2 regions of the Pseudomonas sp. SZ40 genome follow, and region 1 is predicted to be linked to the other one. Evidence: predicted binding sites of a transcription regulator. Region 1 holds the regulator's gene; the other holds the start of a gene.

The links. Region 1 encodes LexA, which represses DNA repair genes until DNA is damaged. Its sites were predicted from a motif close to CTGTNTNNNNANACAG; they were not measured.
Region 2: the regulator LexA is predicted to act here: its motif matches at 1,905-1,920, upstream of recN (DNA repair protein RecN).

The regions. Positions count from the first base shown of each region.
Region 1 is NZ_JBQWIF010000017.1:52,175-68,118, forward strand. It holds gene ACT9T4_RS14915 (hypothetical protein) at 1-88, shown strand, start outside; gene ACT9T4_RS14920 (hypothetical protein) at 109-939, opposite strand; gene fadB (fatty acid oxidation complex subunit alpha FadB) at 1,373-3,520, shown strand; gene fadA (acetyl-CoA C-acyltransferase FadA) at 3,551-4,726, shown strand; gene ACT9T4_RS14935 (DUF1653 domain-containing protein) at 4,877-5,113, shown strand; gene topA (type I DNA topoisomerase) at 5,381-7,987, shown strand; gene ACT9T4_RS14945 (DUF6586 family protein) at 8,042-8,563, shown strand; gene ACT9T4_RS14950 (hypothetical protein) at 8,676-8,912, shown strand; gene sulA (SOS-induced cell division inhibitor SulA) at 8,996-9,454, opposite strand; gene lexA (transcriptional repressor LexA) at 9,465-10,076, opposite strand; gene ACT9T4_RS14965 (TetR/AcrR family transcriptional regulator) at 10,340-11,044, shown strand; gene nagZ (beta-N-acetylhexosaminidase) at 11,355-12,353, shown strand; gene mfd (transcription-repair coupling factor) at 12,895-15,944, opposite strand, start outside.
Region 2 is NZ_JBQWIF010000004.1:108,897-124,840, reverse strand. It holds gene fur (ferric iron uptake transcriptional regulator) at 1-138, shown strand, start outside; gene recN (DNA repair protein RecN) at 208-1,881, opposite strand; gene grpE (nucleotide exchange factor GrpE) at 2,059-2,625, shown strand; gene dnaK (molecular chaperone DnaK) at 2,725-4,647, shown strand; gene dnaJ (molecular chaperone DnaJ) at 4,771-5,898, shown strand; gene dapB (4-hydroxy-tetrahydrodipicolinate reductase) at 5,982-6,782, shown strand; gene carA (glutamine-hydrolyzing carbamoyl-phosphate synthase small subunit) at 7,064-8,200, shown strand; gene carB (carbamoyl-phosphate synthase large subunit) at 8,376-11,597, shown strand; gene greA (transcription elongation factor GreA) at 11,594-12,070, shown strand; gene ACT9T4_RS05540 (DUF4149 domain-containing protein) at 12,048-12,500, shown strand; gene yhbY (ribosome assembly RNA-binding protein YhbY) at 12,510-12,821, opposite strand; gene rlmE (23S rRNA (uridine(2552)-2'-O)-methyltransferase RlmE) at 12,920-13,552, shown strand; gene ftsH (ATP-dependent zinc metalloprotease FtsH) at 13,740-15,656, shown strand; gene folP (dihydropteroate synthase) at 15,665-15,944, shown strand, end outside.

The sequences.
Region 1 (15,944 bases):
CCCGCAGATGATCGCCTTGTTCTGGGGTGAGCGGGCGCGCCCCGAATCGTTGCAGGCTGTTGCGACTTTTCTCAAAACCCAGGCTTGAGGGTTGCTCATCAAGGGCTGTCATGACGGCTCGCTCACCTGGTCTTGCCGGGCGTAAAGCTCGGTAACCTCCATCAGCCCGCGGATGATGCTGTCCGAGTACTTGTTGACCAGAAACGGCACGCTCTTTTCGTTGTAGTTGCGCAGCGACTTCTCGATGTAGCGCCATTTGGTCGTCACCGCGTCGAGCGCCGTATCGATCCGTGCATCGTTGCCCGGCCGGTTGCGTAGTGCAGTCAGGCGGCTGGAAAAGTCAGTCACCTGATCCTCGATGGGCCGCTCGCTGCTGTCCCCGGAAAAACTCGCGCCTATCGATGCACTGCGTGCCGCGTAGCTCACGGCGATGCCTTGCATCAGCAGGCTGAGCTCTCGGGTGCTGGCGGTCTGCTCGGAGATCGCGCCGGGGTCCGTGCGCTGCTGGGCTTCGTACAGGGCCTGGCTGGTCGCCAGCACCTGGCGGTTGCGCGCGGCCATGTCGGCCACCGGCTGCAGGTCGGTATAACCCTGCTTCGCCAGGGCGGCCATCAGCTCGCTCAGATCCCGGTCATAGGCCTGCCATTGCTGCTGCAATTGGGCATGCAGGCGCGCTGCGCCAACGTCGGGGATGCCAGCCAGCGTGCTCAGTTGTTCACTGGCCTCCCGGCGGGATTCATCGATCATCCGCGCATAGCGCTGATCACCTTCCATACTGTTGTACATGTAGAAGTCGCCCAGGCTTTTCTGCGCAGCCAGGTGCAGGCGCAGCAGATGTTGCAGGTAGGGCGAGGTCTGCGCGGCAGCGGCCAGACCAGGCAGGAGCAGAAGGGTGGCGAGCAGGGTGTGCAGAGAGATGGCGCGCAGGCGTGAATGCATGCTGGAACCTCGGTGACGACATGTCGTTATTGTTGTTTTTGTCATTCGGTGGCAGCCGAATCGCGCGACTCTACCTGCGGCCTGAAATTTTGGCTAGCGGCGGATCGAGGTGCGGGCATGTCTACCGAATGATGCGTTATCGACGCCATTGATCTGCTTTTCGCCGCAGCCTCGATCGATCACCTTGAGCAGGTAGTGCGCACTGCAAGTGGCTACAGAACGCCAATTGACAATTCACGGCTTTTCCGTGAATGTGTGCTCACCCAAATCAAACGGGCGTATGAATTGAGCGTTTGCCGTTTTGGCAGTGCCCAATCCAGTCCGATATCGCATCGGTGGGTAGCGGAATTTCGGCTACGGTGTCTTGTGGCGTGAGTCTGTGGATTGACTCCGGTGTGTACTGTTCAGATTCCCTAAGCGTGGAGATCAGTTGATGATTTACGAAGGTAAAGCCATCACGGTTAAGGCTCTTGAAAGCGGCATCGTCGAACTCAAGTTCGATCTCAAGGGTGAGTCCGTCAACAAGTTCAATCGTCTGACCCTGAGCGAGCTCCGTCAGTCCGTCGACGCGATCAAGGCCGACGCCTCGATCAAAGGCGTGATCGTCAGCAGCGGCAAGGACGTGTTCATCGTCGGTGCCGACATCACCGAGTTCGTCGACAACTTCAAGCTGCCGGAAGAGCAACTGGTCTCCGGTAACCTGGAAGCCAACAGGATCTTCAGTGATTTCGAAGACCTGGCAGTGCCCACCGTCGTCGCCATCAACGGCATCGCCCTGGGTGGCGGCCTGGAAATGTGTCTGGCCGCCGACTACCGGATCATGGCCGAAGGCGCCAAGATCGGTCTGCCCGAGGTCAAGTTGGGGATCTACCCAGGCTTCGGTGGCACCGTGCGCCTGCCGCGCCTGATCGGTACCGACAACGCCGTCGAGTGGATCGCCTCCGGCAAGGAAAACCGTGCCGATGAAGCCCTCAAGGTCGGTGCGGTGGACGCCGTGGTCAGCGCTGACAAGCTGCAGGCCGGTGCCCTGGACCTGATCAAGCGCGCGATTTCCGGTGAGCTGGATTACAAGGCCAAGCGTCAGCCCAAGCTGGAAAAGCTCAAGCTCAACGCCATCGAGCAGATGATGGCCTTCGAAACCGCCAAGGGTTTCGTCGCAGGCCAGGCCGGCCCGAACTACCCGGCACCGGTCGAAGCGATCAAGACCATTCAGAAAGCCGCCAACTTCGGCCGTGACAAGGCGCTGGAAGTCGAAGCCGCCGGTTTCGCCAAGCTGGCCAAGACCTCGGTCGCGGAAAGCCTGATCGGCCTGTTCCTCAACGATCAGGAACTGAAGAAGAAAGCCAAGGCCCACGACGCCATCGCTCAGGACGTGAAACTGGCCGCTGTGCTGGGTGCCGGCATCATGGGCGGCGGCATCGCCTACCAGTCGGCGTCCAAAGGCACGCCGATCCTGATGAAGGATATCCGCGAAGAGGGTATCAAGATGGGCCTGGGCGAGGCCTCCAAGCTGCTCGGCAAGCGCGTCGAGAAGGGTCGCATGACCACCGCGCAGATGGCCGAATCGCTGAGCGCCATTCGCCCGACCATGTCCTATGGCGACTTCGGCCATGTCGACATAGTTGTCGAAGCCGTGGTCGAGAACCCCAAGGTCAAGCAGGCCGTGCTGGCCGAGGTCGAGGCGGCGGTCAAGGAGGACACCATTCTGGCCTCCAACACCTCGACCATTTCCATCAGCTTGCTGGCCAAGGCCCTCAAGCGCCCGGAAAACTTCGTCGGCATGCACTTCTTCAATCCGGTGCACATGATGCCCCTGGTCGAAGTCATCCGCGGTGAGAAGTCCAGCGAGAAGGCGGTTGCCACCACCGTGGCGTACGCCAAGAAGATGGGCAAGAACCCGATCGTGGTCAACGATTGTCCGGGCTTCCTGGTCAACCGCGTGCTGTTCCCGTACTTCGGCGGCTTCTCCAAGCTGCTCAGCTTCGGTATCGACTTCGCACGTATCGACAAGGTCATGGAGAAGTTCGGCTGGCCCATGGGCCCGGCCTATCTGTCCGACGTGGTCGGCATCGATACCGGCCACCACGGCCGTGACGTGATGGCCGAAGGCTTCCCGGATCGCATGGCGGTAGAAGGCCGCACCGCGGTCGACGTGATGTACGAAGCCAACCGCCTGGGCCAGAAGAACGGCAAGGGCTTCTACGCCTACGAGACCGACAAGCGCGGCAAGCCGAAGAAGGTCACCGACCCCGAGGCTTACGAGCTGCTCAAGTCGATCGTGGTCGAGCAGCGCGAGCTGAGCGACGAGGACATCATCAACACCATGATGATCCCGCTCTGTCTGGAAACCGTGCGCTGCCTGGAAGACGGTATCGTCGAAACGGCTGCCGAGGCCGACATGGGCCTGATCTACGGCATCGGTTTCCCACCGTTCCGCGGTGGTGCGCTGCGCTACATCGACAGTGTCGGGGTAGCCGAATTCGTGGCCCTGGCCGACAAGTACGCCGATCTGGGCGCGCTGTATCAGCCGACCGAGAAACTGCGTGAAATGGCCAAAAACGGCCAGACCTTCTTTGGTTAATCGCGCAACGATTGGAGCGAGAGTGAATTTATGAGCCTGAATCCAAGAGATGCAGTCATCGTCGACTTCGGCCGTACCCCAATGGGGCGTTCCAAGGGCGGCATGCACCGTAATACCCGTGCCGAGACCCTGTCCGCGCAACTGATCAGCAAACTGCTGGAACGCAACGACAAGGTCGATCCCAAGGAAGTCGAAGACGTCATCTGGGGTTGCGTCAACCAGACCCTGGAGCAGGGCTGGAACATCGCGCGCATGGCGTCGCTGATGACCCAGATCCCGCACACCAGTGCCGGGCAGACCGTCAGCCGCCTGTGCGGTTCGTCGATGAGCGCGCTGCACACCGCCGTGCAGGCGATCCAGACCGGTAACGGTGATGTGTTCGTGGTCGGCGGCGTGGAGCACATGGGCCACGTCGGCATGATGCACGGCGTCGACCCCAACCCGCACCTGTCGCTGTACGCTGCCAAGGCCTCCGGCATGATGGGCCTGACCGCCGAGATGCTGGGCAAGATGCACGGCATCACCCGTGAAGCTCAGGACAAGTTCGGCGTGCGTTCGCACCAGCTGGCCCACAAGGCCACTGTCGAAGGCAAGTTCAAGGACGAGATCATCCCGCTGCAGGGTTACGACGAAAACGGCTTCCTCAAGGTCTTCGACTACGACGAAACCATTCGTCCCGAAACCACCCTGGAAAGCCTGGCCAACCTCAAGCCTGCGTTCAATCCCAAGGGCGGCACCGTCACGGCGGGTACCTCCTCGCAGATCACCGATGGCGCTTCCTGCATGATCGTCATGTCCGCCCAGCGTGCTCAGGATCTCGGCATCCAGCCAATGGCAGTGGTTCGCGCCATGGCCGTGGCCGGTGTCGATCCGGCGATCATGGGTTACGGTCCGGTACCGTCCACCCAGAAGGCGCTCAAGCGCGCCGGCCTGACCATCGACGACATCGATTTCGTCGAGCTCAACGAAGCCTTCGCTGCCCAGGCCCTGCCCGTGCTGAAGGACCTCAAACTGCTCGACAAGATGGAAGAGAAGGTCAACCTGCACGGCGGCGCCATCGCTCTGGGTCACCCGTTCGGTTGTTCCGGGGCGCGTATCTCCGGTACCCTGCTGAACGTGATGAAGCAGAACAACGGTACCTTCGGCGTGGCGACCATGTGCGTCGGCCTGGGCCAGGGTATCACCACGGTGTTCGAGCGCATCTGACGTTTAGGTGGTTGCACAACCGGGGCTTCTGCCCCGGTTTTTGTTTTTTGGTCCTGCGCCCAGGATGCAGGTCATTGCGGTTCGGTTCGCTGCCTGAAATGCAGCCCGAGCCTTTTTATCGAACGAAAAATATTTCCAGGAAATTGAATGATGTCGCTGCAGCCCGGTCTCTACCGTCACTACAAAGGTCCCGAGTACCGTGTACTGGGTGTGGCCCGGCATTCCGAGACGGAAGAGGACGTGGTCGTCTACCAGGCGCTGTACGGCGAATACGGCCTGTGGGTACGCCCGTTGGAGATGTTCCAGGGCGAGGTCGAACTGGACGGCAAGCGGGTTCCGCGCTTTGCTTTTATCGAGGGCGAACCGAGCGTTTTGCGTCGTCCCTGAGGCGGCGGCAAAAAACACTCGCCCTTGACCTCGGCTTGACCGCCACTATATATAGCGGGGCCAAAGCAGGTCGCAGGGCACTCGTGGTCCGTTGGATGACGACAGGATCGATGTGGTACAAGCGGCAGCGCCACGTTTTTTCGGTGTTCGCTCTGTCGAGCGGACGCTTTCATCGTCGATGCAGCGTGCGTCGAACCGAGACACCCAATAGTTCTTTCAGGCGCTAGCCCGCCTTTCAATTACCGAATTTCAGGAATTTTCCAATCCATGGGTAAATCGCTGGTCATCGTGGAATCCCCGGCCAAGGCCAAGACCATCAACAAGTATCTGGGCAGCCAGTACGTGGTGAAGTCGAGCATCGGCCACATCCGCGACCTCCCCACCAGTGGCGGGGCGGCAGCCAAAGAGCCTGCCAAGCGCGGCAAGGCTGCAGCTGGCGAAACGCCGGCCCTGTCGCCCAAGGAAAAGGCCAAGCGTCAGCTGTTCAACCGCATGGGCGTCGATCCCGAGCACGGCTGGAAGGCCAAGTACGAGATCCTGCCCGGCAAGGAAAAGGTGGTCGAGGAACTGCGTCGCCTGGCCAAGGAAGCCGACACCATCTATCTCGCGACCGACTTGGATAGAGAGGGGGAGGCGATCGCCTGGCACCTGCGCGAGTCCATCGGTGGCGACGACAGCCGCTACAAGCGCGTGGTGTTCAACGAAATCACCAAGAAGGCCATCCAGGAGGCGTTCTCCGCCCCGGGCGAGCTGGATATCAATCGGGTCAATGCCCAGCAGGCGCGCCGCTTCCTCGATCGCGTGGTGGGCTACATGGTTTCGCCGCTGCTGTGGGCGAAGATCGCCCGTGGCCTGTCCGCCGGCCGGGTGCAGTCCGTTGCCGTGAAGCTGGTGGTCGAGCGTGAGAAGGAAATCCGCGCGTTCGTCCCTGAAGAATACTGGGAAGTGCACGCCGACCTGGGCACCGCCAAGGGTGCCAACGTGCGCTTCGAAGTGGCCCGCGAGAACGGTGCGGCCTTCAAGCCGCTCAACGAAGCCCAGGCCATGGCAGCGCTGGCGACCCTCAAGGCGTCGAGCTACAGCATCGCCAAGCGTGAGGACAAACCGACCAGCAGCAAGCCGTCGGCACCGTTCATCACCTCCACGCTGCAGCAGGCCGCGAGCACGCGCCTCGGTTTCGGTGTGAAGAAGACCATGATGATGGCCCAGCGTCTCTACGAGGCGGGCTACATCACTTACATGCGTACCGACTCCACCAACCTGTCGGCCGATGCCATCGAAATGGTGCGCGGCTTCATCGATGGGGAGTACGGCAAGAAATACCTCCCGGAGAAGCCCAACGTCTACTCCAGCAAGGAGGGCGCCCAGGAGGCGCACGAAGCGATTCGTCCTTCCGACGTCAATCTGCGGCCGACCCAGCTGTCCGGCATGGAGCGCGATGCCGAGCGCCTGTACGAGCTGATCTGGCGCCAGTTCGTTGCCTGCCAGATGCTGCCGGCCGAATACCTGTCGACCACCGTCACCGTCACTGCCGCCCAGTTCGAGCTGCGTGCCAAGGGCCGTATTCTCAAGTTCGACGGTTACACCCGCGCATTGCCGCAAATCAGCAAGCCGGGCGACGACGCCGTGCTGCCGGAAATGAAAGAGGGCGAGGCGCTCAAGCTGATCAAGCTCGACCCCAGCCAGCACTTCACCAAGCCGCCGGCACGCTACTCGGAAGCCAGCCTGGTCAAGGAAATGGAGAAGCGCGGGATCGGTCGTCCGTCCACCTACGCAGCGATCATTTCCACCATTCAGGATCGTGGCTACGTGGCGTTGCACAACCGCCGCTTCTATTCGGAAAAAATGGGCGACATCGTCACCGAGCGCCTTTCCGAGAGCTTCTCCGACCTGATGGACTACGGCTTCACCGCCGGCATGGAAGAGAACCTCGATGACGTGGCCCAGGGCGAGCGAGAGTGGAAGCACTTGCTCGACGAGTTCTACGGCGACTTCAAGAAGAAGCTCGAAGTGGCCGCCGATGGCGACAATGGCATGCGTGCCAACACGCCAACGCTGACCGATATCGCGTGCCGCGATTGTGGCCGGCCGATGATGATCCGTACCGCCTCCACCGGCGTGTTCCTCGGCTGCTCGGGCTATGCCCTGCCACCGAAGGAGCGCTGCAAGGCCACCGTCAACCTGGTGCCCGGTGACGAGATCGCCGCGGATGACGAGGGCGAGTCCGAGTCCCGTGTACTGCTTGGCAAGCACCGCTGCCCGATCTGTGCGACGGCCATGGATGCCTATCTGCTGGACGAAACGCGCAAACTGCACATCTGCGGCAACAACCCGGACTGCGCCGGTTATGAGATCGAGCAGGGCCAGTTCCGCATCAAGGGCTACGAAGGGCCGAGCCTGGAGTGCGACAAGTGCGGCAGCCAGATGCAGCTCAAGACCGGGCGCTTCGGCAAGTTCTTCGGCTGCACCAACAGCGAGTGCAAGAACACCCGCAAGCTGCTGCGCAGCGGCGAGCCCGCGCCACCCAAGATGGATGCGGTGAAGATGCCGGAGCTCAAGTGCGAGAAGGTCGATGACACCTACGTGCTGCGTGATGGCGCCTCGGGCTTGTTCCTGGCTGCCAGCCAGTTCCCGAAAAACCGCGAGACCCGTGCACCGCTAGTGCTCGAACTGATCCCGCACAAGGACGAGATCGATCCGAAGTACCACTTCCTGATCGATGCGCCGGCCAAGGATCCTGAAGGTCGCGCTGCGGTCATCCGTTACAGCCGCAAGACCAAGGAGCAGTACGTACAGACCGAAGTGGACGGCAAGCCCACCGGCTGGAAGGCGTTCTTCGACGGCGGCAAGTGGAAGGTCGAAGACAAGCGTTGATCCGCGCCAGGCACGCTCTCGTGGAGCGTGCCTGAGGCTATCTGGAGAGTGCATATGGCTGGCGAACTGTATACCCGCACCAATCAGAAGATTTTCTACGCCGGGCTCTCTCTGGAGTCCTGGCGCAAGGCCGAAGAGGGCCGGGCGATGAATGCCCAGGCGCTGGTGCAGGCCGAGCGAGAGGCCACGCTGTTTCACCTGTATGGGGCGCTATTGGGCCTCTGCCACGAGATCGCCGGCTTCTATCGCTTGCCGAACAGCGGTGCCGCGCGGGCCGAGCTGCTGCTGGATCGCCACAACCTGGCGGCTGCACCGACCCCGGAGCTTGCCGAACTGGTGGAGCTGTCCGAGAACGCGCACACCTGGCTCGGCCAGTTGCTGGCGGCCCATGCGCAACTGTTCAAGCCACCGCGTCCACCACGTGAGGCCAAGGCCGATCCTGGCGCTACATCGCTGATCGAAGCGGTGAGCCTGGATGAGGAGTTGCCGGTTCTCGAGCGGGAAACCCTGGAGAGCTGGCGGCAGGAGCTCAAGGCGCTGGCGCAGCGTTTTCGCGTCGGCCTCAGCGAATGGTAAGCGTGTCGCTTGCCGTTGATTGAAAGCCCGTTCAGCACCTGGCGGTTTTTTCGCCAAGCGATCGAGCGGAGCGGCTGCTACAATGCGCGGCCTTTCGTGGAGAATCCGAGTTATGCCTACTTCCTTCCTTGAAATCGTCGAACTGCCCGATGGGCGTATTGCCCTGCGTCGAGCCGATGATGAGGAAGCACTGGTGGTGCTGGACTTCTCCGAAGATGCCAAGGCCTTTCTCCAGGGCCAGCATGTGGAAGTCGCCAAGGCGATGCTCAATGTCGGCGTGCAAATGGCCGGCAGAATGGCAGAGGGCGATTTCGAGCAGGAAGACGAGCAGCCTCGCGTCCTGCACTGATTCGGTTTTCTACCCGCGCCCCTCGAGGGAGAGCAGGTAGAAAAGCGAGGCTTCAGTTGTGATCATTTCTCTTTAACTGCGGATCAGCCCAGGCTGATGTTCAGGCTTTGCGCCTGACCGAGGCGTGCTGCCGATTCCAGTTGCTGGCGCGCGTGCTGGGGCAGGGGATGCAACCAGCTCACTACCGTATGGCTACGGCCAAGCTTCAAGGCTTCCTGAGCCAGCAGCAGGGCGCTCTGGCTGTTGCGCGGGTGCAACAGCAGAATCCGTTCACGGTTCAGGCCTGCATCGCGCAGCCAGCTCTGGGTCAGGCTGGCCGGTGGGGCGATCAGGGTCAGCCAGCGTTCGTCGTCCTTCTCGCTCAGTTCCCGCAGCATGGGAGCCAGCAGTGTCAGACAGTTACCCGCAGCACCTCTCAGCGACACCTCGCTGAACGTGGTTTCCTGGGCTACCGGTTCGGGCTCGACCACTGCGAGGGTCGAGGCCAGAAAGGCATCGAACAGCGGAAGTTGGGTACGGCTCAGTGACTGAGGGAACTGCATAAAGCCTCCATTAGCGGCGTATGACGCCGACACTCAAGCCTTCGATGATCAGCTCCTGTTCTTCCAGGTTCACTTCGATCGGGGCGAATTCTGGGTTCTCGGCCAGCAACCAGACGGTGTTGCCTTCACGCTTGAAGCGCTTGACCGTTACCTCGTCATCGATGCGCGCGACCACGACCTGGCCGTTGCGTGCTTCGCTGGTGGTGTGTACGGCAAGCAGGTCACCGTCGACGATGCCGATGTCCTTCATGCTCATGCCGCGCACTCGCAGCAGGTAATCGGCCTTGGGGCGGAAGAAGTCCGGGTTGATCCGGCAGGCTTCCTCTATATGCTGTTGAGCGAGGATCGGCGCACCGGCAGCGACCCGACCGATCACCGGCAGTCCTTCTTCCTCGACCTGATTGGGCTCGAAGCCAGGAATGCGGATGCCGCGAGAGGCGCCCGGGGTCATCTCGATCGCGCCTTTGCGTGCAAGGGCCTTGAGGTGTTCCTCGGCGGCGTTCGGCGACTTGAAACCGAGCGCCTGGGCGATCTCTGCACGAGTCGGCGGGTAGCCATTGTCTTCCAGGCATTGCTTGATGAAGGCGAGGATTTCGGCTTGGCGGGGCGTCAGCTTGATCATGTGGGCGGCTCTGTCTTTTTATACAGTGACTGGGATTATATACAGTAAGCGGCGCTTGGCAATCCATTGATGTGCGTTGCGCCTGTGTTATCCGCCAGGCGGCGTTCCGGGCTATGCTCAGCGTGCCTTTGTGCAAACCCGGCCGGGATGGCCGCGACGCTATCGCCAAATGATGACTGAGCATCCAGAATACGGCCTGCGCGACTTGACAGGCGTGCGCGCTGAAACGTATGTTTCAAACACTTGTTTGTCGGATGGATGTCATGGCGCAATCGGAAACCGTTGAACGCATTCTGGATGCCGCGGAACAATTGTTCGCGGAGAAGGGGTTCGCCGAGACGTCGTTGCGCCTGATCACCAGCAAGGCTGGGGTCAATCTGGCCGCCGTCAATTACCACTTCGGCTCGAAGAAGGCCCTGATCCAGGCGGTCTTCTCGCGTTTTCTCGGGCCATTCTGCGCGAGCCTCGAGCGTGAACTCGACAAGCGCCAGAGCAAGCCCGGAGTGACCTTCAGCCTCGAGGAACTGCTCGAGTTGCTGGTCGAGCAGACCCTGGCGGTGAAGCCGCGCAGTGGCAACGACCTGTCCATCTTCATGCGCCTGCTTGGCCTGGCTTTCAGTCAGAGCCAGGGGCATCTGCGCAAATACCTCGAAGAAGTCTACGGCAAGGTGTTCCGCCGCTACATGCTGCTGGTGCACGAGGCCGCGCCTGGCATTCCCCCGCTGGAACTGTTCTGGCGTGTGCATTTCATGCTCGGCGCCGCGGCGTTCAGCATGTCCGGTATCAAGGCGCTGCGCGCCATGGCCGAAAGCGACTTCGGCGTGGATACCTCCATCGAGCAGGTCATGCGCCTGATGGTGCCGTTTCTCGCCGCGGGCATGCGCTCCGAAAGTGGCGTGACCGACGAGCGTCTGGCCGCCGCGCAGATCATCCCGCGCAGCAAGGGCCCGGCCATCACCAAGGCCTGATCGCCTTGCCCGGCTTGCCGGTGGCTTGTCGCTGCCCCTAAGCTAGCGCCCCTGTCAGTCGCTGCTTCCTGCATCGCCCAGGTTCGGGCGAGCGTTTGCCAATCGCTGTGCCTGCTCGCTCGCCGAATACGGAACCTGTGCGTGCGATGCGGTCCCATGGCTGTTCCTGCATGTATGCAGGCAGAACCGCAGAGCTGCTGCAAGACTTTCCCTGGTGCCCGCTCGAGGCGTGGCGCTGATCGATGAAGCGCCTCGCTCCGGTCGAGCGGGGCGGCCACTCAATTAAGGATTACCCGTTGTGAGTACCCCCCTGTATGGCTCCCTGATGGTGGATATCGCCGGCACCTGGCTGACTGCCGAAGACCGGCAGTTGCTGCGCCAGCCGGAAGTCGGCGGCCTGATCATCTTCGCCCGCAATATCGAGAACCCGCGTCAGGTGCGTGAGCTGTCGCAGGCCATTCGTGCCGTGCGCCCGGATCTGTTGCTCGCCGTGGATCAGGAGGGCGGCCGCGTGCAGCGTCTGCGTGAAGGCTTCGTGCGTCTGCCAGCGATGCGCGCCATTGCGGGCTGCGCCGATGCGCAGAATCTGGCGCGACAGTGCGGCTGGCTGATGGCGACCGAAGTCCTGGCAGTGGGCCTGGACCTGAGTTTCGCGCCGGTGCTGGACCTCGATCACCAGCGCAGTGCGGTGGTCGGCCACCGAGCCTTCGAGGGCGACCCCGAGCGTGCCACCCAGTTGGCTGGGGCGTTCATTCGCGGCATGGCGGAGGCAGGCATGGCGGCGACCGGCAAGCACTTCCCCGGTCATGGCTGGGCGGAAGCCGACTCCCATGTGGCGATTCCAACCGACGAGCGCAGTCTGGATGAAATCCGTCAGACCGACCTGCGACCCTTCGCGGCCCTGAGCCGTGACCTGGCGGCAGTGATGCCGGCCCATGTCATCTACCCGCAGGTCGACAGTCAGCCTGCTGGCTTCTCGCGCCGCTGGCTGCAGGACATCCTGCGCGGCGAGCTGGGTTTCGAGGGGGTGATTTTCAGCGATGATCTGTCGATGGCTGGCGCCCATGTAGTTGGCGACGCCGCCAGCCGCATCGAGGCGGCCCTGACGGCCGGTTGCGACATGGGGCTGGTGTGCAACGACCGTGCAGCTGCAGAGCTCGCGCTGTCGGCAGCCCAGCGCCTGGGTGTGGTTGCGCCCAAAGGCCTGGCCGGCATGCGCCGTCGCGCCTTCCCCGGCACCGACTATCGCCAGGACCCGCGCTGGGCTCAGGCGTTGTCGGCATTGCGGGCAGCGCAGTTGGTGGAGTGAGCGCAAAGCCGGTATGGGTGGTGATATGGCCAGTTGGTGGGCTGAAACCCACCCTACAGCTCTAAGGATCGCAGCGGATCAATGTGGGAGCGGGCCTGGCGCGCCGCTACTCTCGATGCTTGCCGGAATCTGAGGTGGTGGCGGGGCAGTTGGTGGGCTGAAGCCCACCCTACAGCTCTAAGGCTCGCAGCGGATCAATGTGGGAGCGGGCCGTGCCCGGGATTCGCGCCTGGCTCGCTGCCACTCTCGGTGCTTGCCGGGATCTGAGGTGGTGGCGGGGCAGTTGGTGGGCTGAAGCCCACCCTACAGCTCTAAGGCTCGCAGCGGTTCATTGTGGGAGCGGGCCATGCCCGCGATTCGCGCGCCTGGCGCGCTGCCACTCTCGGTGGCTGAGGTGGCGGCGGGGCTGATGTGTAGGGTGGGCTTTAGCCCACCAATCGAGTGTCGAAGCTGGTATAGGCCGTTTTACCAAGCCTCGGTCATCCCTTCGCTCGATACTGGCCACAAGCGATCAGGGCCGCTTGTGCGGCCCTGATCGTTTTCAGTCCTTCACCGTCGCCAGCAGGCGTTCGAGCAAGGCTTCCAGCGTGTTGAAGCGTTCTTCCGCCCGCTCCATGGGGATGGAGAAGCGGAACAGCGTGGCGCCTTCGAACTTGTAGCGGTTCGGCGCGCTCTGGATCAGCTTGATCAGCGTCAGCGGATCGACCGGGGTTTCCGCTGCGAACTCGATGCGCCCACCCTGCGGCCCGGCATCGATCTTCTTGATGCCCAGGCGCTCGGCCTGCAGCTTGAGCAGGGTCAGGCGCACCAGATGCTTGGCCGGCTCGGGGAGCAGGCCGAAGCGGTCGATCATTTCCACCTGCAGTTCTTTGAGGCCGTCCTCGTCGGTGGCGTTGGCGATGCGTTTGTAGAGGATCAGGCGGGCGTGCACGTCCGGCAGGTAGTCCTCGGGGATCAGTGCCGGCACGCGCAGGTTGATTTCCGGCCCGCCGCCCAGCGGTTGGTCGAGGTTGGGCTGCTCGCCCTTGCGGATCGACTTGACCGCGCGCTCGAGCATTTCCATGTACAGGGTGAAGCCCACGGCCTGGATCTGCCCGCTCTGGCCGTCGCCGAGCAGTTCGCCCGCGCCGCGGATTTCCAGGTCGTGGGTGGCGAGCACGAAGCCGGCACCGAGGTCCTGGGCATTGGCGATGGCTTCGAGGCGTTTCTGCGCGTCGTCGGTCATTTGCTTGCGCGGTGGCGTCAGCAGGTAGGCATAGGCCTGGTGGTGGCTGCGCCCGACGCGGCCGCGTAGCTGGTGCAGCTGAGCCAGGCCGAATTTGTCGGCGCGCTCGATGATGATGGTGTTGGCGCTGGGCACGTCGATGCCCGTCTCGATGATGGTCGAGGCGATCAGTACGTTGAAGCGCTTGTGGTAGAAATCGCCCATCACCTGTTCCAGCTCGCGCTCGTGCATCTGCCCATGGCCGATGCCGATGCGCGCTTCAGGCACCAGGGCGGCCAGATCCGCGGCGCACTTCTCGATGCTCTTCACGTCGTTGTGCAGGTAGTACACCTGGCCACCGCGCAGCAGTTCGCGCAGCAGCGCCTCCTTGATCGTCGGGTTGTTCTGCTCCATGACGAAGGTGCGCACCGAAAGGCGGCGGGCAGGCGGCGTGGCGATGATCGACAGGTCGCGCATGCCGGAGACGGCCATGTTCAGGGTGCGCGGAATCGGCGTGGCGGTGAGGGTGAGGATGTCCACCTCGCTGCGCAGCGCCTTGAGGACTTCCTTCTGGCGTACCCCGAAGCGGTGTTCTTCGTCGATGATCACCAGGCCCAGGTTCTTGATCTTGACGTCATCCTGCAGCAGCTTGTGGGTGCCGATGATGATGTCGATCTTGCCGTCGGCGAGCTGCTCGATCGCCGCGTTGACTTCCTTGGCGCTCTTGAAGCGGCTCATCACCTCGACGGTTACCGGCCAGTCGGCGAAGCGGTCGCGGAAGCTGTTGTAGTGCTGCTGGGCGAGCAGGGTAGTGGGCACCAGAATCGCGACCTGGCGACCGCCGTGTACGGCGATGAAGGCCGCGCGCATGGCCACTTCGGTCTTGCCGAAGCCGACGTCGCCGCACACCAGGCGATCCATCGGTTTGGGGGCGAGCATGTCGTCGCGTACCGCCTCGATGGCGCTCTGCTGGTCCGGCGTCTCTTCGAACGGGAAGCCAGCGCTGAAGGTTTCGTAGTCCGCCTTGGGGTCGTTGAAGGCATAGCCTTCGCGGGCGGCGCGACGGGCATAGATGTCGAGCAGCTCGGCGGCGACGTCGCGGACCTGCTCGGCGGCCTTGCGCTTGGCCTTCTGCCAGACTTCCGAGCCGAGGCGGTGCAGCGGCGCCAGGGCATCGTCGCTGCCGGTGTAGCGGGCGATCAGGTGCAGGCTGGCGACCGGCACGTAGAGCTTGGCTTCCTCGGCGTACATCAGGGCGAGGAACTCCGCGGCCTGACCATCGAACTCCATCGTCACCAGGCCCAGGTAACGGCCCACGCCATGATCGATATGCACCACCGGCGCGCCTTCGCGCAGCTCGGTAAGGTTCTTGATGACGTTGTCGCCGCCGTCGCGGGTCTTTTCACGACGCCGGCGCTGCATGACGCGTTGGCCGAACAGCGGACTTTCCGCGATCAGCGCGATGTTTTCGAGCTGCAGACCTTCGTCGAGTGGCGCGATGGTGATGCCCAGGCGCTCCTTGCTCGCGCAGAACTGCGGCCAGCCATCGACTTCCTTGGGTTTGAGCTTCAGGCGCGCCAGCAGCTCCAGCAGCACTTCACGGCGCCCGGCGGATTCCGCGCAGAACAGCACGCGGCCCGGGTATTCCTCGATGAAGCGGCGCAGCGCGGCCAGCGGCTCGCTGGTTTTCGCCTGGATCGCCAGATCGGGCAGGGCGCTGGCTTCGAAACGCGTGCGGCCGACGCCCGGCTCGATGTCGTCGGCGCTGACGACCACGCGCGGCCAGTCCTTCAGGCGTGCGAAGCAGTCCTCGACCGGCAGGAAGATATCCGCCGGTGGCAACAGCGGACGCTCCGGATCGACGCGGCGTTCGTCATAGCGGTTGCGCGCGTCGGCCCAGAACTGCTCGGCGGCCTTTTCGATGCCGGGCAGCGAGAACACCTGGGTGTCCTGGGGCAGGTAGTCGAAGAGGGTGGCGGTTTCTTCGAAGAACAGCGGCAGGTAGTACTCGATACCGGCCGGGGTAATGCCGGTGGAGAGATCCTGGTAGATCGGGCAGCGCCTGAAGTCGACGTCGAAGCGCTCGCGAAAGCGCCCGCGGAAATCGGTGACGGCCTTCTTCTCGAGCGGGAATTCGCGTGCCGGCAGCAGCTTGATCGACTCGACCTTGTCGATGGAGCGCTGGGTCTCCGGGTCGAAGGTGCGCAGGGTTTCGATCTCGTCATCGAACAGGTCGATGCGGAACGGCAACTTGCTGCCCATGGGGAACAGGTCGATCAGCGCGCCACGCACGGCGAATTCACCGTGCTCATAGACGGTATCCACGCAGCGGTAGCCGGAGGCTTCCAGGCGCAAGCGCATGTCGTTGACGTCGATGCGCTGGCCGA
Region 2 (15,944 bases), on a different contig from region 1:
GTGGATACCGGCGACGTGATCGAGTTCTTCGATGCCGAAATCGAAAAGCGTCAGAAAGAAATCGTTCGTGAGCACGGTTTCGAGCTGGTTGATCACAATCTGGTTCTGTACGTGCGCACCACTGGCGTTAAAAAGTAAGTACGACCCGTAGTGAAAAAGGCGACCCTGGGTCGCCTTTTTCATGCCTGTAATAAAGTGTTGCGAATACTAGCTCTGCGCGTTGCTGACCAGCTTGCGGGCGTGGGCCAGCGACTCTTCGGTAAGGTCGATGCCGCCGAGCATGCGGGCGATCTCTTCAACGCGTTGGGCGTCGCTCAGCTTGCTGACCGCGGTGCGGGTCGCGTTGTTGCCGCGCACCTTGTGTACGAACAGGTGTTGGTGGCCCTGGGCGGCGACCTGCGGCAGGTGGGTGACGGTAAGTACCTGGCCACGGTTGCCCAGACGGCGCAGCAGTTGACCCACGACTTCGGCGGTAGGTCCGCCGATACCGACGTCCACTTCATCGAATACCAGCGTCGGTACCCGTGAGGTCTGCGCGGTGATCACTTGGATTGCCAGGCTGATACGCGAAAGCTCGCCACCCGAGGCCACCTTGGCCAGTGCCTTGATCGGTTGGCCCGGGTTGGCACTGACCAGAAACTCCACCTGCTCGAGACCATTGGCGTTCGGTTCGCTGCTGATGTTTTCCTGCAGTTGAATGCTGAAGCGACCGCCGGGCATGCCCAGTGTCTGCATTTCCTTTTCCACCGCCTTGCTCAGTTTGCCTGCCGCTTTGTGTCGGCGGGCGCTCAGTTCGGCAGCCTTCTCCTGATAGTGTCGGCCATAGGAAGCCAGCTCCTCGCTCAGGCGCTCGGTGGCCTGGTCATCGGCATTCAGGCCTTCCAGCTCGTCGAACAACTGCTGCTGCATGGCGGGCAGTTCGCTGGGGTGAATGCGATGCTTGCGCGCCAGTGTATAGATGGTGTCCAGGCGCTCTTCCAGTTGTTGCTGGCGCTGCGGGTCGGCCTCGAAATGGTCGAGAAAACGATTCAACTCACCCACCGCCTCTTCGACCTGAATCTGTGCGCTGGCGAGCAGGTTGGCGGCTTCGTTGAGCGCGCCCGGTTGGCCTTGCACGCCGCTGAGTCGGCTCAGGCTATTGGTCAGGGCGGACAGCACGTTGCCGGCATCGCTCTCGCTGCATTGCTCGATGACCTGGCGGCAGGCGGCGAGCAAGCCTTCGGCGTTGGTCAGGGCCTTGTGGTCCTGTTCGAGCTGCTCCAGCTCGTTGTCGCCTAGCCCAAGGTTCTCCAGCTCTTCCAGCTGATAACTGAGCAGTTGATGGCGCGCACGCTGTTCATCGCCCTGTGAGGCGAGGCGTTCGAGTTCGCTGCGTGTCTGCTTCCAGCGCTGTGCGGCCAGGTGCACCTGGCGGGCCAGTTCCTGGGCGTTGGCGTATTCGTCGAGCAGGCGGCGATGGGTGTCGGCCTTGAGCAGCGACTGGTGTTCATGCTGGCTGTGGATGTCGATCAGCAGCTCGCCCAGCGCCTTGAGGTCACCGAGCGGGCAGGGGGTGCCGTTGATGTAGCCCCGCGAGCGGCCTTCGGCGGTGATCACGCGGCGCAAGATGCAGGGGCCGTCGGTGTCCAGGTCGCGCTCGGCGAGCCAGTCGTGGGCTTCGGGAATGTCGCCCAGGTCGAAGCTGGCGAGAATGTCGGCCTTGTCGGCACCTGGTCTCACTACGCCGCTGTCCGCGCGATCGCCCAGGGTCAGGCCGAGGGCGTCGAGCATGATCGATTTGCCAGCGCCGGTTTCGCCGCTGATGACGCTCATTCCGCGATCCAGTTCCAGATCGAGGTGTTCGACGATGGCGTAATTGTGTACGGACAGGTGCACCAGCATGGCGTGGCCTCCCAGAATTTTGTCTGGTTATTTATACAGTGTTTTGTCTGTGAGTGGCAATCCTGTGTCCTCTGTCGTGCAGTGATGTGGTTGCGCCCCTTGAAACCCTACGAATCGTCCTTATATAGGCGGCAGACGCGCGAGTTGAGGCTCGTCGATTATTCAGAGGAGAAGTGCATGGCTGACGAACAGAACCTGGATCCGCAGACTCCCGAGGCCGAAGCGAATGACGCTGCGCCGAGTGATGACCTGGCTGCTCGCGTGCAAGCGCTCGAAGAGCAACTGGCGGCTGCGCAGGATCAGTCGCTGCGCATGGCTGCCGATCTGCAGAACGTGCGCCGCCGCGCTGAGCAGGATGTCGAGAAGGCGCACAAGTTCGCCCTCGAGAAATTCGCCAACGACCTGTTGCCGGTGGTCGATAGCCTGGAGCGTGGTCTCGAGCTGTCCAGTGCCGATGACGAATCGATCAAGGCGGTGCGCGAGGGCATGGAGCTGACGCTCAAGTTGCTGCTCGATACCCTCAAGCGTCATCAGTTGGAAGCCATCGACCCGCATGGTGCGCCGTTCAATCCGGAGCACCATCAGGCCATGGCCCTGCAAGAGAGCACCAACGTCGAGCCCAACAGCGTGCTCAAGGTGTTCCAGAAGGGCTACATGCTCAACGGTCGCCTGCTGCGTCCGGCCATGGTCGTGGTCAGCAAGGCACCGGCCGAGACTCCGCCGTCCATCGACGAACAGGCTTGAAATCGGCGGGCGAGCCCCCATTTATTAAGTCAAGCGTATTAGTGCTACCGCAGCGGTCACGACAGCGCTGCGGATATATCAAAGTTTCGGGAGAGTGAAATGGGCAAAATTATCGGTATCGACCTGGGGACCACCAACTCCTGCGTCTCCATTCTTGAAAACGGCAACGTCAAGGTCATCGAGAACGCCGAAGGCGCGCGTACCACGCCGTCGATCATCGCTTACGCCAACGATGGCGAGATCCTGGTCGGCCAGTCCGCCAAGCGTCAGGCCGTGACCAACCCTCACAACACCCTGTATGCGGTGAAGCGCCTGATCGGCCGTCGTTTCGACGAAGAAGTCGTACAGAAAGACATCCAGATGGTCCCGTACAAGATCGCCAAGGCGGACAACGGTGACGCCTGGGTCGAGGTCAATGGCCAGAAGATGGCACCGCCGCAGATCTCGGCTGAAATTCTCAAGAAGATGAAGAAGACCGCCGAAGACTATCTCGGCGAAGCGGTCACCGAAGCGGTCATCACCGTTCCGGCCTACTTCAACGACAGCCAGCGCCAGGCAACCAAGGATGCCGGCCGCATCGCCGGTCTGGACGTCAAGCGCATCATCAACGAGCCTACCGCGGCTGCGCTGGCCTATGGCATGGACAAGGCCAAGGGCGACCACACCGTGATCGTCTATGACCTGGGCGGCGGTACCTTCGACGTCTCGGTGATCGAGATCGCTGAAGTCGACGGCGAGCACCAGTTCGAAGTACTGGCCACCAACGGTGACACCTTCCTCGGTGGCGAAGACTTCGACATCCGCCTGATCGACTACCTCGTCGACGAGTTCAAGAAAGAAACCGGCATGAACCTCAAGGGCGACCCGCTGGCCATGCAGCGCCTCAAGGAAGCCGCCGAGAAGGCCAAGATCGAGCTGTCCTCGAGCCAGCAGACCGACGTCAACCTGCCGTACATCACTGCAGACGCCACCGGTCCCAAGCACTTGAACGTGAAGATTTCCCGCGCCAAGCTGGAATCGCTGGTCGAAGATCTGGTACAGCGCACCATCGAGCCGTGCCGCATCGCCTTGAAAGACGCCGGCATCGACGTCGGTTCGATCAACGACGTGATCCTGGTCGGCGGTCAGACCCGCATGCCGCTGGTGCAGAAGCTGGTTACCGAGTTCTTCGGCAAGGAAGCACGCAAGGACGTCAACCCGGACGAAGCCGTTGCCATGGGCGCTGCCATTCAGGGCGCGGTACTGGCTGGCGACGTCAAGGACGTGCTGCTGCTGGACGTTTCCCCGCTGACCCTGGGTATCGAAACCATGGGCGGTGTGATGACCGCGCTGATCGAGAAGAACACCACCATCCCGACCAAGAAGTCGCAGGTGTTCTCCACCGCCGACGACAACCAGAGCGCGGTGACCATTCACGTGCTGCAGGGTGAGCGCAAGCAGGCCGGTCAGAACAAGTCCCTGGGCAAGTTCGACCTGGCCGAGATTCCGCCAGCTCCGCGTGGCGTACCGCAGATCGAAGTGACCTTCGATATCGATGCCAACGGCATCCTGCACGTCGGTGCGAAAGACAAGGCGACCGGCAAGACCCAGTCCATCGTGATCAAGGCCAACTCGGGCCTGTCCGATGATGAAATCGAGCGCATGGTGCGTGACGCCGAGGCCAATGCCGAGGAAGACCGCAAATTCGAAGAACTGGCCACCGCCCGTAACCAGGGCGACCAGCTGGTTCACGCCACACGCAAGATGCTCACCGAAGCGGGCGACAAGGCCACTGCGGACGAGAAAGCGGCCATCGAAACGGCCCTCGGCGAGCTGGAAGTTGCCGTCAAGGGTGACGACAAGGCGGCCATCGAAGCGAAGATGAATGCCCTGTCCGAGGCAACCACGCCACTGGCGCAGAAAATGTATGCCGAACAGCCGCAGCCAGGTGCTGCCGGTGCGGCGGCGGATGCCGGTGAAACCAAGGGCTCTGCGGACGACGTTGTCGACGCCGAGTTCGAGGAAGTCAAGGACAACAAGTAAGCCCCGGCTTGCCTGTGTTTGCGCCCTGCCGCACTACTGTGCGCCAGGGCGATCCGCCGCGCGGGGGCTTGCTCCCGCGTTGGCGTGTCTGGACGGTACGAATTTTGAGAGTGTTAGAAATCCATGTCTAAACGTGACTACTACGAAGTGCTCGGGGTCGAGCGCGGTGCCAGCGAGGCGGAGCTGAAGAAGGCCTACCGCCGCCTGGCGATGAAGCATCACCCCGATCGCAACCCCGGCGACAAGGCTGCCGAAGACGCCTTCAAGGAGGCCAACGAGGCCTATGAAGTGCTGTCCGATGCGGGCAAACGCAGCGCTTACGATCAGTACGGTCATGCCGGTGTCGACCCACAAATGGGTGGCGGTGGCGGCTTTGGCGGTGGCAGCGCCAACTTCTCCGATATCTTCGGCGACGTGTTCAGCGATTTCTTCGGTGGCCAGCGTGGCGGTCAGCGCGGCGGTGCGCAGCGCGGCAGCGACCTGCGTTACACCCTGGAGCTGGATCTCGAAGAGGCAGTGCGTGGCACCACGGTGACCATTCGCGTGCCGACTCTGGTCAACTGCAAGGTGTGCGAAGGCTCCGGCGCCAAGAAGGGCACCACTCCGGTCACCTGCACCACGTGCGGAGGCATCGGTCAGGTGCGCATGCAGCAGGGTTTCTTCTCTGTGCAGCAGACCTGCCCGCGCTGCCACGGCAGCGGCAAGATGATCACCGACCCTTGTGGTTCCTGCCACGGTCATGGCCGTGTCGAAGAGCACAAGACGCTGTCGGTCAAGGTACCGGCTGGTGTCGATACCGGTGACCGCATTCGTCTGTCCGGCGAGGGCGAGGCGGGCACCATGGGTGGTCCGGCTGGCGATCTGTATGTGGTCGTCAACGTGCGTGAGCACGCGATCTTCCAGCGCGACGGCAAGCATCTGTACTGCGAAGTACCGATCAGCTTCGCCGATGCAGCGCTGGGCGGCGAGCTGGAAGTGCCGACCCTCGACGGTCGGGTCAAGCTGAAGATCCCGGAAGGCACGCAGACTGGCAAGCTGTTCCGCCTGCGTGGCAAGGGCGTGGCTCCGGTGCGCGGCGGCGGTGCTGGCGACCTGATGTGCAAGGTGGCGGTGGAAACACCGGTCAACCTGGATCGTCGTCAGCGCGAGCTGCTCGACGAGTTCCGTCAGTCCCTGGCGGGCAACAGCTCGCACTCGCCCAAGGCCAATGGCTGGTTCGAAGGCGTCAAGCGCTTCTTCGGCGATCTCTGAAACCAGCCGCACGCTGCAAGTCGGGCGACCAGAAATGGCGTGTCCGGCTCGTAGCTTGAGGCTCGCAGCGTGGAGCTGTTGTTATGCGAATTGCAGTCACAGGCGCCGCCGGGCGCATGGGCAAGAACCTGATCGAAGCCGTGCAGCAAGCCGAAGGTGTCAGCCTCGGCGCGGCGCTGGCACGTCCCGAAAGCACGCTGCTGGGCGCTGATGCCGGCGAGCTGGCCGCGGTCGGCAAGCTGGGTGTGGCCGTTGGCGGCGATCTGCACGGTGTGCTCGATCAATTCGACGTGCTGATCGATTTCACTCACCCCTCGGTGACGCTGAAGAACCTGGAGCTCTGCCGGCAGGCAGGCAAGGCCATGGTCATCGGCACCACCGGTTTCAGTGCTGCTGAAAAGCAGTTGCTGGTCGAGGCGGGCAAGGATATTCCCATCGTCTTCGCCGCCAACTTCAGCGTGGGCGTCAACCTGTGCCTCAACTTGCTCGATACCGCTGCGCGGGTGCTGGGTGACGACGTGGACATCGAGGTCCTCGAGGCTCACCACCGCCACAAGGTCGATGCGCCGTCCGGTACTGCGCTGCGCATGGGGGAGGTCATCGCCAACGCATTGGGGCGTGATCTCGACAAGGTCGCGGTCTACGGGCGTGAAGGTCAGACTGGCGCTCGTGCCCGCGAAACCATCGGGTTCGCCACGGTGCGCGCCGGCGACGTGGTCGGCGATCACACCGTGCTGTTCGCTGCCGATGGCGAGCGTGTGGAAATCACTCACAAGGCTTCCAGTCGCATGACCTTCGCCAAGGGGGCCGTGCGGGCTGCTTCCTGGCTGCGCGGTCGTTCTGTCGGGCTGTACGATATGCAGGACGTGCTGGGTCTGAAGTGACCCGGATCGGGGTGCGCGTCGAGCCCCTTCGGCAAGCGCCAGGGTGGCTCGGGGCGCAGCGATGCGCCTTGTTGCCGGTTCCTTCAGCCCGCCGTGAATCGGATTTCAGGTTTTTGCCTCTCTATGCCTTTCGAAAAACCGGGTTTTCCTGTAAGCTTTTCGCTTTAGTGTGTCCACTAAAAGTTGCGCAGAATGAATCAATCAAAAAAGCGGGATGACCTTCACACGTCATCCCGCTTTTTTACAATCTGCGTTTGCTCCACGATCTACGGGAGGTCTTCTTGAGTAAGCCAGCCATACTCGCCCTTGCTGACGGCAGCATTTTTCGCGGCGAGGCCATCGGGGCCGACGGCCAGACTGTCGGGGAGGTGGTGTTCAACACCGCCATGACCGGCTATCAGGAAATTCTCACCGATCCGTCATACGCCCAACAAATCGTCACGCTGACCTATCCACATATCGGCAATACCGGCACCACGCCGGAAGACGCCGAGTCGGATCGCGTCTGGGCTGCCGGCCTGATCATTCGTGATCTGCCGCTGACCGCCAGCAACTGGCGCAACAAGCAGTCCCTGTCCGATTACCTCAAGGAAAACGGCACCGTCGCCATCGCCGGTATCGACACTCGCCGCCTGACCCGCATCCTGCGCGAGAAAGGTTCGCAGAACGGCTGCATCCTGGTCGGCGCTGACGCCACCGAGGAAAAGGCTCTGGAACTGGCGCGTGGCTTCCCGGGCCTCAAGGGTATGGACCTGGCCAAGGAGGTCAGCTGCAGCGAGCGCTACGAGTGGCGCTCCAGCGTCTGGAACCTCAAGGATGACAGCCATCCCGAGATTGCCGCCAGCGAGCTGCCTTATCACGTCGTCGCCTACGATTACGGCGTCAAGCTGAACATCCTGCGCATGCTGGTCGCTCGTGGCTGCCGCCTTACCGTGGTGCCGGCGCAAACCCCTGCCAAGGATGTACTGGCGCTCAATCCCGATGGGGTGTTCCTGTCCAACGGCCCGGGCGATCCCGAGCCCTGCGATTACGCCATTCAGGCGATCAAGGACGTGCTCGAGACCGATATTCCGGTATTCGGCATCTGCCTTGGCCACCAATTGCTGGCGCTGGCCTCCGGTGCCAAGACCCTGAAAATGGGCCACGGCCACCATGGTGCCAACCACCCGGTGCAGGATCTGGACACTGGCGTGGTGATGATCACCAGCCAGAACCACGGTTTTGCCGTGGATGAGAACAGCCTGCCGAGCAATCTGCGCCCGATCCACAAGTCGCTGTTCGACGGCACCCTGCAAGGCATCGAGCGTACCGACAAGGACGCCTTCAGCTTCCAGGGTCACCCCGAGGCCAGCCCGGGTCCCAACGATGTCGCCCCACTGTTCGACCGCTTCATCGAAGCCATGGCCAAGCGCAAATAGACGAGTCGTCTGGAAAGCGTAGCGAGCGCTGTCTGGGCAAGGCCCCCGGCACGCAACGACGAGACAGTACATGTGTCAGTACGGCGAGCAAGTGAGTACCGCGCAACGCAGCCCAGATAGCGCGCAGTAGCTTTCAAGATGACTCGCCGACTGACCTAAGGATTCGAGAGAGAACATGCCAAAACGTACAGACATCAAAAGTATCCTGATCCTCGGTGCCGGCCCCATCGTCATCGGCCAGGCGTGCGAATTCGACTATTCCGGCGCCCAGGCCTGCAAGGCCCTGCGCGAGGAAGGTTTCCGCGTCATTCTGGTGAACTCCAACCCGGCCACCATCATGACCGACCCGTCGATGGCCGACGCCACCTACATCGAGCCGATCAAATGGGCCACCGTGGCCAAGATCATCGAGAAGGAGCGTCCTGACGCGCTGCTGCCGACCATGGGTGGCCAGACCGCGCTGAACTGCGCCCTGGACCTCGAGCGTCATGGCGTGCTGGAAAAATTCGGCGTCGAGATGATCGGTGCCAATGCCGACACCATCGACAAGGCCGAAGACCGTTCGCGGTTCGACAAGGCGATGAAAGACATCGGCCTTGCCTGCCCGGTTTCGGGCATCGCCCACAGCATGGAAGAAGCCTACGGCGTGCTCGAGAAGGTCGGCTTCCCGTGCATCATCCGTCCGTCCTTCACCATGGGCGGTACCGGTGGTGGCATCGCCTACAACCGTGAAGAATTCGAGGAAATCTGCGCCCGTGGTCTGGACCTGTCGCCGACCCGTGAGCTGCTGATCGACGAATCGCTGATCGGCTGGAAGGAATACGAGATGGAGGTGGTCCGCGACAAGAAGGACAACTGCATCATCGTCTGCGCCATCGAAAACTTCGATCCGATGGGCGTGCACACCGGTGACTCGATCACCGTCGCACCGGCCCAGACCCTGACCGACAAGGAATACCAGATCCTGCGTAACGCCTCTCTGGCGGTGCTGCGCGAGATCGGTGTGGAAACCGGCGGCTCCAACGTGCAGTTCGGCATCTGCCCGGATACCGGTCGTATGGTGGTCATCGAGATGAACCCGCGTGTGTCGCGTTCCTCGGCACTGGCCTCCAAGGCGACCGGTTTCCCCATCGCCAAGATCGCCGCCAAGCTGGCGGTGGGTTACACCCTCGACGAGCTGTCCAACGACATCACCGGTGGTCGTACCCCGGCGTCGTTCGAGCCGGCCATCGATTACGTGGTCACCAAGATCCCGCGCTTCGCCTTCGAGAAATTCCCCAAGGCCGACGCCCGCCTGACCACCCAGATGAAATCCGTCGGTGAAGTCATGGCCATCGGCCGTACCTTCCAGGAATCCCTGCAGAAAGCGCTGCGTGGCCTGGAAGTTGGCGTGTCCGGTTTCGATCCCAAGCTCGACCCGGCCGATCCCGAAGCTGAAAGCACCCTCAAGCGCGAGCTGATCGTGCCGGGCGCGGACCGCATCTGGTACGTCGGCGACGCTTTCCGTGCCGGCAAGACGGTCGAAGAAGTGTTCGAGCTGACGCGCATCGACGAGTGGTTCCTGGTGCAGATCGAAGATCTGATCAAGGACGAGCAGCGCATCCAGACCCTGGGCCTGTCCAGCATCGACCGTGACCTAATGTTCAGCCTCAAGCGCAAAGGCTTCTCCGATGCGCGCCTGGCGGCGTTGCTCGGTGTCACCGAGAAGAACCTGCGCAGCCATCGCCACAAGCTCAAGGTGCTGCCGGTCTACAAGCGTGTGGACACCTGCGCTGCCGAGTTCGCGACCGATACCGCCTACATGTATTCGACCTACGAGGAAGAGTGCGAGGCCAATCCGAGCAGCCGCGACAAGATCATGATCCTCGGCGGCGGCCCGAACCGCATCGGCCAGGGTATCGAGTTCGACTACTGCTGCGTGCACGCCGCGCTGGCCATGCGTGAAGACGGTTACGAGACCATCATGGTCAACTGCAACCCGGAAACCGTCTCCACCGACTACGACACATCCGATCGCCTGTACTTCGAGCCAGTGACCCTGGAAGACGTACTGGAAATCGTCCGCGTCGAGCAGCCCAAGGGTGTGATCGTCCAGTACGGCGGTCAGACGCCGTTGAAACTGTGCCGCGCCCTGGAAGAGGCCGGCGTACCGATCATCGGCACCAGCCCGGACGCCATCGACCGCGCCGAAGACCGCGAGCGTTTCCAGCAGATGGTGCAGCGCCTGGGCCTGCGTCAGCCTGCCAACGCCACCGCCCGTAGCGAAGAAGAGGCGCTGACGCTGTCCAAGAACATCGGTTACCCGATGGTGGTCCGCCCATCCTATGTACTTGGTGGCCGGGCGATGGAAATCGTCTATCAGGAAGAAGAGCTCAAGCGCTACATGCGCGAAGCGGTGAAGGTCTCCAACGACAGCCCGGTTCTGCTCGATCGCTTCCTCAACTGCGCCATCGAAGTCGATATCGATGCGGTGTGCGATGGTGAGCAGGTCGTCATCGGCGCCATCATGCAGCACATCGAACAAGCGGGTGTGCACTCCGGTGACTCCGCCTGCTCGCTGCCACCTTACTCGCTGCCGGCACACATCCAGGACGAGATCCGCGACCAGGTCAAGAAAATGGCCCTGGAGCTCGGCGTCGTCGGCCTGATGAACGTGCAGATGGCCGTGCAGGGTGAAGACATCTACGTGATCGAGGTCAACCCGCGCGCGTCGCGTACCGTGCCGTTCGTGTCCAAGTGCATCGGCGAGTCGCTGGCCAAGGTGGCGGCGCGCGTGATGGCTGGCAAGACGCTGGCAGAAATCGGCTTCACCGAAGAAATCATCCCGCCGTTCTTCAGCGTCAAGGAAGCGGTATTCCCGTTCAACAAGTTCCCGGGCGTTGACCCGATTCTCGGCCCGGAGATGAAGTCCACTGGCGAAGTGATGGGCGTCGGCGACACGTTCGGTGAGGCCTTCGCCAAGGCGCAGCTGGGCGCTAGCGAGATTCTGCCGAACTCCGGCTGTGCGTTCATCAGCGTGCGTGATGATGACAAGCCGCTGGCCGAGCAGGTCGCCCGCGATCTGATCAGCCTGGGCTTCGAGGTCGTCGCCACCTCCGGTACCGCCAAGGTGATCGAGGCTGCCGGTTTGCCGGTACGTCGCGTGAACAAAGTGACCGAAGGCCGTCCGCACGTGGTCGACATGATCAAGAATGACGAGGTCACCCTCATCATCAATACCACCGAAGGTCGTCAGTCCATCGCGGACTCCTACTCCATTCGTCGTAACGCTCTGCAGCACAAGATCGCCTGCACTACCACCATTGCGGCGGGTCAGGCGATTTGCGAGGCGCTGAAGTTCGGCCCCGAGAAGACCGTACGTCGTTTGCAAGACCTGCACGCAGGAATCAAGGCATGAACAAGTACCCCATGACCGTGGAGGGCGCTCGCGCCCTCGAGGAAGAGCTGGCCCACCTGACCAAGGTAGTCCGGCCCAAGCTCAGTCAGGACATCGGCGAAGCACGCGAGCTGGGTGACCTGAAGGAAAACGCCGAGTACCACGCTGCACGCGAGCAGCAGGGCATGGTCGAAGCGCGCGTTCGCGATATCGAAGGCCGTCTGCAGAACGCGGTGGTGATCGATGTGACCACCATCGCCCATACCGGCAAGGTGATCTTCGGTACTACCGTGGAAATCGCCAACGTCGAGACCGATGAAAGCGTGTCCTACCGGATCGTCGGTGAAGACGAAGCCGACATCAAGCAGGGCAAGATTTCCGTCGGTTCGCCCATTGCCCGTGCCCTGATCGGCAAGGAAGAGGGTGACGTGGTGGCGGTGAGCACCCCTAGCGGTCTGATCGAGTACGAGATTGTCGAAGTTCGTCACATCTGACCTGGCGCCGTCCGACATGGCTGCAGGTATCTGGATGCTGCTGCAAACCCTTTGGGTGGGCGGCATCTGGATACTGCACTTCATGGTGGTGCCGGGGCTGTACAGCGTGGGGCTGGCGTCGCTGCTGATCGAAGAGATCGCTGGCGTGCTGATGCCGCAGATGGTGCTCATCACCCTGGTCTGCGTGCTCGTTCAGGCTGGTCTGCTCGTTAGGCTGCGTCGCCTTTCGTCGCTTTGGGGCGAGCGCCGCGGGCAATTTCTGCTCGCGGTGCTGGCAATCGCTTCGGCCTTGCTGGCTTCGCTCGTGCTCTGGCCAGATGCCATTCGCTGGCAGCTGTTCAGCTACTTGCTGCTGGCGTTCTTCGGCCTGCTGCTGGTGCTGCAGCCCGTGCCGCGAACGGTCGCGAAAGCCGACCCGGCGGTCGGCTGATCCGCTGATTCAGCCCTGAAAGCGGCTGATGTTGGACAGGTTGCGATTGGCCTTGGGGTTCTTGCGGTAGATCAGCGCCATTTTTCCGATTACCTGCGCCAGGTCGGCCTTGCTGGCCTTGCACAGCTCATCGATCACCGCCAGGCGGCTTTCGCGCTCGGTGATGCGCAGCTGAATCTTGATCAGTTCATGATCGTTCAGGGCGCGCTCCAGCTCTGCCAATACGCCTTCGGTAACACCGTTATCGGCAACGATCAATACCGGTTTCAGGTGGTGGCCGATAGATTTGAACTGTTTCTTCTGCTCTTGAGTGAGCGGCATAATCTGAACCCTGCGTCTTAATCTGGGGAAAGCGGGCTATTTTAACCGAGCCGCTTGAAGACCGCCCAGTTATTCATTCTGTTCTTCCGAGGTGTTGTGTGGCCCGTTCCAAGACCAGCCAGCGTTGGCTGAAAGAGCATTTCGACGATCCCTACGTCAAAATGGCGCAAAGGGACGGCTACCGTTCACGTGCCAGCTACAAGCTGCTGGAGGTGCAGGAGAAGGATCGCATCCTGCGCCCGGGAATCACCGTGGTCGACCTCGGTGCGGCCCCGGGCGGCTGGTCTCAGGTCACCAGTCGGGTGATCGGCGACAAGGGGCGGCTGATCGCCTCGGACATCCTGGAAATGGACAGCATCCCGGATGTCACCTTCATTCAGGGCGACTTTACCGACGATGCGGTGTTCGCACGCATCCTCGAGGCTATCGACAATCATCCCGTAGACCTTGTGATTTCCGATATGGCCCCCAATATGAGTGGAGTCAGGGAATCGGATCAGCCGCGCGCCATGTACCTGTGCGAGCTGGCGCTGGATCTGGCTACCCGAGTGCTGCGCCCCGGTGGTGATTATCTGATCAAGATTTTCCAGGGCGAAGGTTTCGACGAGTACCACAGGCAGGTTCGTGGTCTGTTCGAGAAGGTGCAGATGCGCAAGCCGCTGTCATCGCGCGGGCGCTCCCGCGAGCAGTACATGCTGGCGCGTGGATTCAAAGGGCAGCGTGAAGAGTAAAACCAAAGGCCTGGTTGTCAGTCCAAGCCGATACGCGCATCGTAACGGGCAGATATCTCATAAAGGGTTACAGACGGTGTCAGCCACGAGCGAGCGTTTGTAGTAAGTTAGATCGGTATATAACTGGTCGTCATGCGAAGCACGCTTCGGCAAGGGGCCTGCTTCAGAGGGTAGCTAATTGAACGACATGGCAAAGAATCTGATCCTGTGGCTGATCATCGCCGCCGTCCTGGTTACGGTGATGAATAATTTCTCCAGCCCGAGCGAGACGAACAAGCTCAATTACTCGGAGTTCATCCAGCAGGTTCAGGATGGTGGGGTCAAGCGCGTAACCGTCGATGGCTACATCATCAGCGGCATGCGTTCCGACGGCACGTCGTTCGAAACCGTGCGCCCGGCGATCCAGGACAATGGCCTGATCAAGGATCTGATGGACAACAATGTCGAGATCGTTGGCAAGCAGCCTGAACAGCAGAGCATCTGGACCCAGTTGCTGGTCGCCAGCTTCCCGATTCTGGTGATCATCGCGGTGTTCATGTTCTTCATGCGCCAGATGCAGGGCGGTGCAGGCGGCAAGGGCGGGCCGATGAGTTTCGGCAAGAGCAAGGCGCGCCTGCTCTCCGAAGACCAGGTCAAGACCACCTTCGCCGACGTCGCGGGCTGCGACGAGGCCAAGGAAGAAGTCAGCGAGCTGGTCGAGTTCCTGCGTGATCCGGGCAAGTTCCAGCGCCTCGGCGGCCGTATCCCTCGCGGCGTGCTGATGGTCGGCTCCCCGGGTACCGGTAAGACCCTGCTGGCCAAGGCCGTTGCCGGCGAAGCCAAGGTGCCGTTCTTCACCATTTCCGGTTCCGACTTCGTGGAAATGTTCGTGGGTGTCGGCGCCTCCCGTGTGCGTGACATGTTCGAGCAAGCCAAGAAACACGCGCCCTGCATCATCTTCATCGACGAGATCGACGCCGTTGGTCGCCATCGTGGCGCCGGCATGGGTGGTGGTCACGACGAGCGCGAGCAGACCCTCAACCAGTTGCTGGTAGAGATGGACGGCTTCGAAATGAACGATGGCATCATCGTCATCGCCGCGACCAACCGTCCGGACGTGCTCGATCCTGCGCTGCTGCGCCCGGGCCGCTTCGACCGTCAGGTGGTCGTCGGTCTGCCGGACATCCGTGGTCGTGAGCAGATCCTCAACGTGCACATGCGCAAGGTGCCGATGGGCGAAGACGTCAAGGCTGCGGTCATTGCCCGTGGTACGCCTGGCTTCTCCGGTGCCGATCTGGCCAACCTGGTCAACGAGGCATCGCTGTTCGCCGCTCGCTCCGGCAAGCGCGTCGTCGAGATGAAAGAGTTCGAACTGGCCAAAGACAAGATCATGATGGGCGCCGAGCGCAAGACCATGGTCATGTCGGACAAGGAGAAGCTCAACACGGCGTTCCACGAGGCGGGTCACGCCATCGTCGGTCGTCTGGTGCCCGAGCATGACCCGGTTTACAAAGTGTCGATCATTCCCCGTGGCCGCGCCCTGGGCGTGACCATGTTCCTGCCGGAAGAGGATCGCTACAGCCTTTCCAAGCGCGCGCTGATCAGCCAGATCTGCTCGCTGTACGGCGGCCGTATCGCGGAAGAAATGACCTTGGGCTTCGACGGTGTCACCACCGGCGCGTCCAACGACATCATGCGCGCCAGCCAGATCGCCCGGAACATGGTCACCAAGTGGGGCCTGTCCGAGAAGCTCGGCCCGCTGCTGTATGCCGAGGAAGAGGGTGAAGTGTTCCTGGGCCGTGGTGGCAGCGGTCAGAGCAGCAACATCTCTGGCGAAACCGCCAAGCTCATCGATCTCGAGGTGCGCAGCATCATCGACCATTGCTACGACACGGCCAAGCGCCTGCTCGAAGAGAATCGCGACAAGCTCGACGCCATGGCCGAAGCACTGATGAAGTACGAGACCATCGATGCCGATCAGATCGACGACATCATGAGCGGTCGCACGCCGCGCGAGCCACGTGACTGGACGGGTGGCGGTAACGATACCGGTACGCCGATAGCCAAGTCGGATGAGGCTGATCGTCCCGAAAAACCAATCGGCGGTCCTGCTGCCGAGCTGTAAGGCTTTTCATGTCCCATGCAATACCCCGGAACCGGCTGCCTTGTGGCAGCCGGTTTCTTGATTTGACCCGTCCCCAGGTGATGGGGATCCTCAACGTAACCCCCGATTCGTTCTCCGACGGTGGCCGCTTCGCCATGCGCGACGCGGCGTTGCGCCATGCCGAAAGCATGGTGCTGGCCGGGGCGACGCTGATCGATGTTGGCGGTGAGTCCACTCGGCCGGGCGCCGATCCCGTGTCCGTGGAGCAGGAGCTCGCGCGCGTGGCACCCATGGTGGAAGCCATTGCCG